One region of the Mesorhizobium sp. Mes31 genome, then DNA from elsewhere that is predicted to be linked to it. Evidence: predicted binding sites of a transcription regulator. Region 1 holds the regulator's gene; each other region holds the start of a gene.

The links. The regulator PhoB, encoded in region 1, activates phosphate uptake and scavenging genes when phosphate is short. The targets are predictions, from matches to a motif close to TGTCATNNANCTGTCAT.
Region 2: a site for PhoB is predicted at 1,215-1,231, ahead of NR193_RS04840 (RNA degradosome polyphosphate kinase). Genes of this name have one in related genera too.
Region 3: a site for PhoB is predicted at 1,474-1,490, ahead of NR193_RS28865 (acid phosphatase). Genes of this name have one in related genera too.

What each region holds. Positions count from the first base shown of each region.
Region 1 covers NZ_JALJRL010000012.1:57,237-59,501, reverse strand. The annotation lists gene pstB (phosphate ABC transporter ATP-binding protein PstB) at 1-124, shown strand, start outside; gene phoU (phosphate signaling complex protein PhoU) at 150-857, shown strand; gene phoB (phosphate regulon transcriptional regulator PhoB) at 877-1,566, shown strand; gene NR193_RS20650 (agmatinase) at 1,682-2,265, opposite strand, start outside.
Region 2 covers NZ_JALJRL010000002.1:443,572-445,836, forward strand. The annotation lists gene NR193_RS04830 (FAD-dependent monooxygenase) at 1-885, opposite strand, end outside; gene NR193_RS04835 (zinc-finger domain-containing protein) at 906-1,151, opposite strand; gene NR193_RS04840 (RNA degradosome polyphosphate kinase) at 1,296-2,265, shown strand, end outside.
Region 3 covers NZ_JALJRL010000024.1:28,158-30,422, forward strand. The annotation lists gene NR193_RS28865 (acid phosphatase) at 1-1,394, opposite strand, end outside; gene NR193_RS28870 (cytochrome-c peroxidase) at 1,632-2,265, shown strand, end outside.

The DNA.
Region 1 (2,265 bases):
CGTCTCGAAGCAGACCGCCTTCATGTATCTGGGCGAACTGGTCGAGTTCGACCGCACCGAGAAGATCTTCACGTCGCCCCGCGAGAAGCGCACGCAGGACTACATCACCGGCCGCTTCGGCTGAGCTCAGACATACGAGGACTAAGATCATGGGCGAACATACAGTCGCTTCTTTCGACGAGGATCTCGGACAGATCAGCAAGCTCATCAGCGACATGGGCGATCTCGCCGGCTCGATGGTCGGCGGTGCGACCAAGGCACTTCTGAATTCCGACAACGCCCTGGCACAGCGCGTTGTCTCCGACGACGCGATCATGGACGCGCGCCAGCGCGAACTCGACGACCGCGCCATCACTCTGATCGCCAAGCGGCAGCCGATGGCCGACGATCTGCGCCATGTCGTCGGTTCGATCCGCATGGCCGGCGACCTCGAGCGCATCGGCGATCTTGCCAAGAACATCGCCAAGCGCGTCGGCACCGTTGGCCTCAGCGTCACGCCTCGCGACCTTTCGCACTCGATCGATGCGATGGCGCAGCTGGTGCTGATCCAGGTGCAGGGCGTGATCGAGGAATACGCCGCCGCCGACGCGGCGGCGCTGGCCAAGCTCAGGAACGACGACGAACGCATCGACGTCAAGTACACGTCCGTGTTCCGCGAACTCCTGACCTACATGATGGAGGATCCGCGCAACATCACCGCGTGCACGCATCTGTTGTTCTGCGCCAAGAACCTCGAACGCATCGGCGATCACGTGACCAACATCGCCGAGAATGCGTATTATGTTTTGACCGGCACACAGCTACCCGCCAATCGCCCGAAGCAGGACGAGACGGCAATGTCCGCGCCGGCGGCATGACGACAGGGGTAAGCAGCCGATGATCGCGCCACGCATCATGGTCGTGGAGGATGAGGAGCCGCTCGGTGTGCTGCTCCGCTACAATCTGGAGTCCGAGGGTTACCAGGTCGAGGTGGTGACGCGCGGCGACGAGGCCGAGATCCGGCTGCAGGAGAACGTCCCCGACCTTCTGGTGCTGGACTGGATGGTGCCGGCGGTTTCAGGCATCGAACTCTGCCGGCGGCTGAGAATGCGCCCCGAGACCGAGCGGCTGCCAATCATCATGCTGACCGCGCGTGGCGAGGAGAGCGACCGCGTGCGCGGCCTTTCCACGGGCGCCGACGATTATCTGGTCAAGCCGTTCTCGACACCGGAGTTCATGGCCAGGGTCAAGGCGCTGCTGCGCCGCGCCAAGCCGGAAGTGCTGTCCAGCGTGCTCAAGGTTGGCGACATCGTGCTCGATCGTGAGTCGCACCGGGTCTATCGCAAGAAGAGCGAGATCCGGCTCGGGCCGACCGAATTCCGCCTGCTCGAATTCATGATGCGCCATCCTGGCCGCGTCTTCTCGCGCAGCCAGCTGCTCGACAATGTCTGGGGCGAGACGATCTATATCGACGAGCGCACGGTGGACGTGCATGTCGGCCGGTTGCGCAAGGCGGTCAACAACGGCCGCATGCCCGATGTCATCCGCACGATCCGCGGGGCGGGTTACGCGATCAGGGAAGACTAGAGCAGTTCACCGTTTCACGGAAACGGCAAACCGCTCTAACTCTTTGTTTTGACGCAATTCCGGACGGAAAACCGTTTCACACTTTTCCTGGAATTGCCCTAGCGAGAGTCCGGGCTCAAACCTGCCGGACGACGGTGCCGATGACGTTGACGAGAAGGCGCGCTGCGGTCAGGGCCGACAGGCCGTCAATGTCGGCGGGAGGATAAAGCTCGACAAGGTCGAATCCCGCGATCCTGGCCCGTCTGCCGAGGCCCCCGATCAGATCGACCACCTGGGTGTAGGTGAGGCCGCCGGGCGAACGCGCCGCCACGCCCGGCATGATACCGGGATCGAGGCCGTCGCAGTCGAGAGTTACGACGACCCGCGCCCCTTCCGGAATATGCCGGAGAGCGGCTTCGACGCCTTGGGCGTGAACCTCGCGGGCGGTTACAAAGCGGCTGCCATAGCGCCGTGCCGCTTCGATTTCGGTGAGGCGAGCGCTGCCGACGCCACGGATGCCGACCTGCACGATGCCGGCGACATGCGGCATCTCGCTTGCGCGGCGCATCGGGTTCGAATAGCCGTAGCGTTCGCCATGCACCTCGTCGCGCCAGTCGATATGGGCGTCGATCTGCAGGATCCAGACCGGCCCGTGATCCGCAAAGCCGGCGAGGAAGGGGATGGGCACGGAATCGTCGCCGCCGAGCAGGATCGGCACGG
Region 2 (2,265 bases), on a different contig from region 1:
CTGCTCGACCGTATGGAGCGGCCAGGTCAGCCACGGGCCGGCCATTTCCAATAGTCTTGCAAGGCCCGGCGCGGTGCCGCGCATAGCGGCGGCGAGGATGCCGGGATCGGCATGGCCGGACCAGCCCTCGGCGATACGCTCGCCTCTGGTGAAGGCGACGAGGTTGAAGGCGTCGCCCTTGCTGACGGGATAGGCGACCATATGGAAGCCAGGATGCAGGAAGGTCGTCACACAGTCGGCCGCGCCGATCGCGGCAAAGGCTTGCCCGGCGGCGCTGTCGACCGAAACGGTGGTGCGCCAGGCCAGCTCACCGGAAAAACGGCTTCTTGGCGATGCCGCTCCCCTGGTCGAATCGACAAGCGCACGCACCGACGACCAGACGCCGTCGGCGCCGACCAGCAGGGAGCCTTCCATCTCGATGGTCTTGCCGTCGAGCTCGACACTCGCCGTGATGCCGTGGGTCCCGATGGCAATGCCGCCGAGGCGCGCGCCGGTGGTGAGATGAATATCCGGCATCTCGGCAAAGCGCGACATCAGCGCCGCCTGCAGGTCGGCGCGGTGAGCCACGAGGTAGGGCGCCCGCCAGCGCGCTTCAGCGGACTGTCCAAGTGGCACGCGCGCCAGTTCACGCAGCGTCGCGGCGTCCTTCAGCACCACCGCTTCGGGCCGCACTGCTGTTGGCAGCAGCCGGTCGAGCACGCCGAGCTGGCGAAGGATGCGTGTTGCATTGGGAGAAAGCTGGAGACCGGCGCCTACCGCGTCTATGCGCTGCGCCTGTTCGAACACTTGCACAGGGTAGCCGTGTTCGGCGAAGGCCAGCGCCGCGGTCAACCCGGCGATGCCCGCCCCGGCGATGATGACTTGCCCGGAGCGCATGTCGTCCATTTGCAGCCGGTCGCTGGAAATCAGGCGGCCTGGTCGATATAGATGCAGCCAGCCGGCTGCGTTTCCGTCGCCTTCAGCCTTGGCGAATAGCGGTAGAGCGTCGAGCAATAGGGGCAGACTTTTTCATTGTCGTCGCCCATGTCGAGAAACACATGCGGGTGGTCGAAAGGCGGGTTGGCGCCCGTGCACATGAATTCCTTGACGCCGATGTCGATCGCCGGGTGGCCCGCATCGTTCTGAAAATGGGGAATGGAACCGCCTGCCATCGTCATCTCCTTAACGCAGTCTGATCTGCATCTGGATCATATCAGGTCTCTTTGCAAGATCGATGAAATGAAACTGTCGCAAAAGCCTGTCAGAGGATAAGTTAAGCCGGTTAACCGGCTTTAGGTGCGGGAAGAGCAGGAATTATGAACGAACTGAAGCCGGTGCAGAGCGAATTCATCAATGTCGAGGCAGCGAGCCCGGAGGGCGGCAATCCCGATCGTTTCGTCAATCGCGAGTTTTCCTGGTTGCAGTTCAACCGGCGCGTTCTCGAGGAATCGCTGAACACCCATCATCCCCTGCTGGAGCGCGTCCGCTTCCTGTCGATCTCGGCCGCCAATCTCGACGAGTTTTTCATGGTGCGCGTCGCCGGTCTCGCCGGGCAGGTCCGCGAGGGCATCGTGCTGAAGAGCCCCGACGGACGCACCCCCGAACAGCAGCTCGAACAGCTTCTGCGTGAGGTCGAGCGGCTGCAGGAAGACCAGCAGAAGAGCCTTTCGGCCCTTACCGTGCTGCTCAACAAGGAAGGCATCGAGAGCATCACCCGCGATGCGCTGACCAAGGACGAAAAGATCTGGCTGGAGGATCACTTCCAGGAACAGGTGTTTCCGGTGCTCACCCCGCTGTCGATCGACCCGGCGCATCCGTTCCCGTTCATCCCCAATCTCGGCTTCTCGATGGCGCTGCAACTGCGCCATCGCAAGAACGGCGAAGAGATGAGCGCACTTCTGCGCCTGCCGGTGGCGCTGAAGCGTTTTATCCGTTTGCCCGACCGCAAGCGCCATGTCCGCTTCATCCCGCTGGAAGAGGCGGTCGGCCTTTACATCGGCAAGCTGTTCCCTGGCTATGAGGTCAAGGGCTCCGGCACGTTCCGCATCATCCGAGACAGCGATATCGAGGTCGAGGAGGAGTCCGAGGATCTGGTGCGTCTGTTCGAGACGGCGCTCAAGCGCCGCCGCCGCGGTTCGGTGATCCGCATCGAATTCGACAGGCTGATGCCGTCGGAACTACGCGACTTCGTCGCCGGTGAGCTTGGCGTCTCGTCGAGCCGCATCAGCGTCCTGACCGGCCCGCTGGCGCTCAGCCAGATATCCGAGATCGTCGCCGTCCCCCGCG
Region 3 (2,265 bases), on a different contig from region 1:
TATTGCGTGTGGTCGACGGTGCCCATCTTCGCATAGGGCGAGATGATGAAGGCGGGGATGCGGTTGCCCGGCCCCCAGCGGTCGGCCTTCGGCGGCGCGACATGGTCCCAGAAGCCGCCATTCTCGTCATAGGTGACGACCACCAGCATGTGGCTCCATTGCGGGCTTTTCTCGAGATGCGAGACGACATCGGCGAGATGCTGGTCGCCGCTCGCCACATCGGCATAGCCGCCATGTTCGTTGAGGTTGCCCTGCGGCTTGTAGAAGGTGACGGCCGGCAGCTTGCCGTCGTCTATGTCCTTGATGAAGGCAGCGCCGTCCAGGCCGCCATCCCGCAGATGCTCGGCCCGCGCGGCGGTGCCAGGCGCGTAGGCCGCGAAGTAATTGAACGGCTGGTGGTGGTACTGGAAGTTCGGCACCGGCGTCGCGTTCTTGCCGTCGAGCGTTGCCTGCCAGGCGCCGGCATACCAGGCCCAGGCGACGCCCTTCAGCGACAGCAGGTCGCCGATGGTGATGTCGTGCTGCGGCGGCAGCGTGCTGGCCGCGGACGGATCGGCCAAAGCCGGATCGCCGCCCGCGGCCGGCTTGTTGTTGCTCGGCTGATAGGGCGGCTGCATGGTGTTGACGGCATGGAAGTCGGGCGTGATGGCGCCGTCATTGACGAATTTCGGCGGGCCGCCAAGCGCCGAGGCCGGCGAGTTGTCGGCGACCTTCAGCGTTGTGCCATCGGCCTCGACGACGGCGATCTGCCCCTTGACCGGGCTGGTGTCGGCATTGGGATAGACCGGTACGCAGGCGCAAGCGAGCATGAAATGGTTGAGGAAGGAGCCGCCGAAGGCGCCCTGGAAGAAATTGTCGGCCAGCACGTATTTCTTCGCCACCGCCCACATCGGCAAACCGGAGCCGTCATAATGGCCCATCACCAGGCTGCCTGAATCGGCCCAGGCGACGAACTTGTCGTTGCGGCCACCATCGATCTGCATCTGCTCCTGGTAGAAACGATGCCAGAGGTCGCGCGTGATCACCGAGGTCTGTTCGTTGAAACCCTTGGGATCGTCGATGGCGAAGCTGGCATTGGCCAGGTGCGCCGACTGCTCCTCGGTCACCGGCGGCGTCACCCCCTTGGCGGTCAGGCCGCCCCAGGCCGGCGGCAGTTCGGCGAGCGGCTTGCCGTCGCGGTCGAGCTGGCGCACCTGGTCGGCGGAGAGATTGGCCAGGCCGTTGGCGCCGGGAAAGCCGCCATAGAGATTATCGAAGCTGCGATTCTCGGCATAGATGACGACGACGGTGTCGATCTTGTCATAGTTGGGCGGTGCTGCGGAAGCGGCGACCGGAACAGAGGCCAGCGCCGTGCCGGCGAGGCAAAGCGAGGTAAGGAACTTCAGCGTCGTCATCGGGTGCCTCGTGGCTTGGCTGGAGGGGCAATGCATGGTCGGGCGGCGAGCCATGGATGAAAACGTTAGATCGGTGCCTTGTCACCTTTGTGACATTTGCCTTGCCTGCGAACACGGTTGCGTGAGCGGGCAGACCGGTCATGAATCCGTAGCAGTGCGGTCTTAAGTCCCGGGCGAAAAGGCGGATCGGACGACATGGCGACAGCACAATGGAAGAGGATCATCATCGCCGCATCGATGCTCGGCATCGCCGCGATTTTGCCGGCAAGCATTGGCCGCGCCGGGACCGGCAGCGTCCATCCCGGGCCGATGTCGCGAGCCGATGCCTTCGCCAGGGCGCAGGCGCTGACGGCGCTTGGCCGCAGGATGTTCTTCGACCCGTCGCTGTCTGCCTCTGGCAAACAGGCCTGCTCGTCCTGCCATGACCCGCATCATGCCTTCGGCCCGGCCTCGGCGGCACCTGTCGAGATGGGCGGGCCGCGCCTCGATCAGCCGGGGCTGCGCGCCGTGCCTTCGCTTCGCTACCTGCAGGCGGTGCCCGCCTTCACCGAGCATTTCTACGATTCCGAGGACGAAGGCGACGAGAGCGTCGACAACGGCCCGACCGGCGGCCTGACCTGGGACGGCCGTGCCGACCGCGGCAAGGATCAGGCTGAGATTCCGCTGCTGTCACCGTTCGAGATGGCCAACAAGGACACCGCCGCCGTCAGCGCTGCCCTGCGCAAGGCCGCCTATGCCGATGCATTCAAGGCCGTTTTCGGCGACCAGGTTTTCGACCACCCGGACGACGCCTTCGACGCCGCCGCCGAGGCGCTCGGCACCTTCGAGCAGAGTGCCGCCGACTTCTATCCCTACTCCAGCCGCTACGATG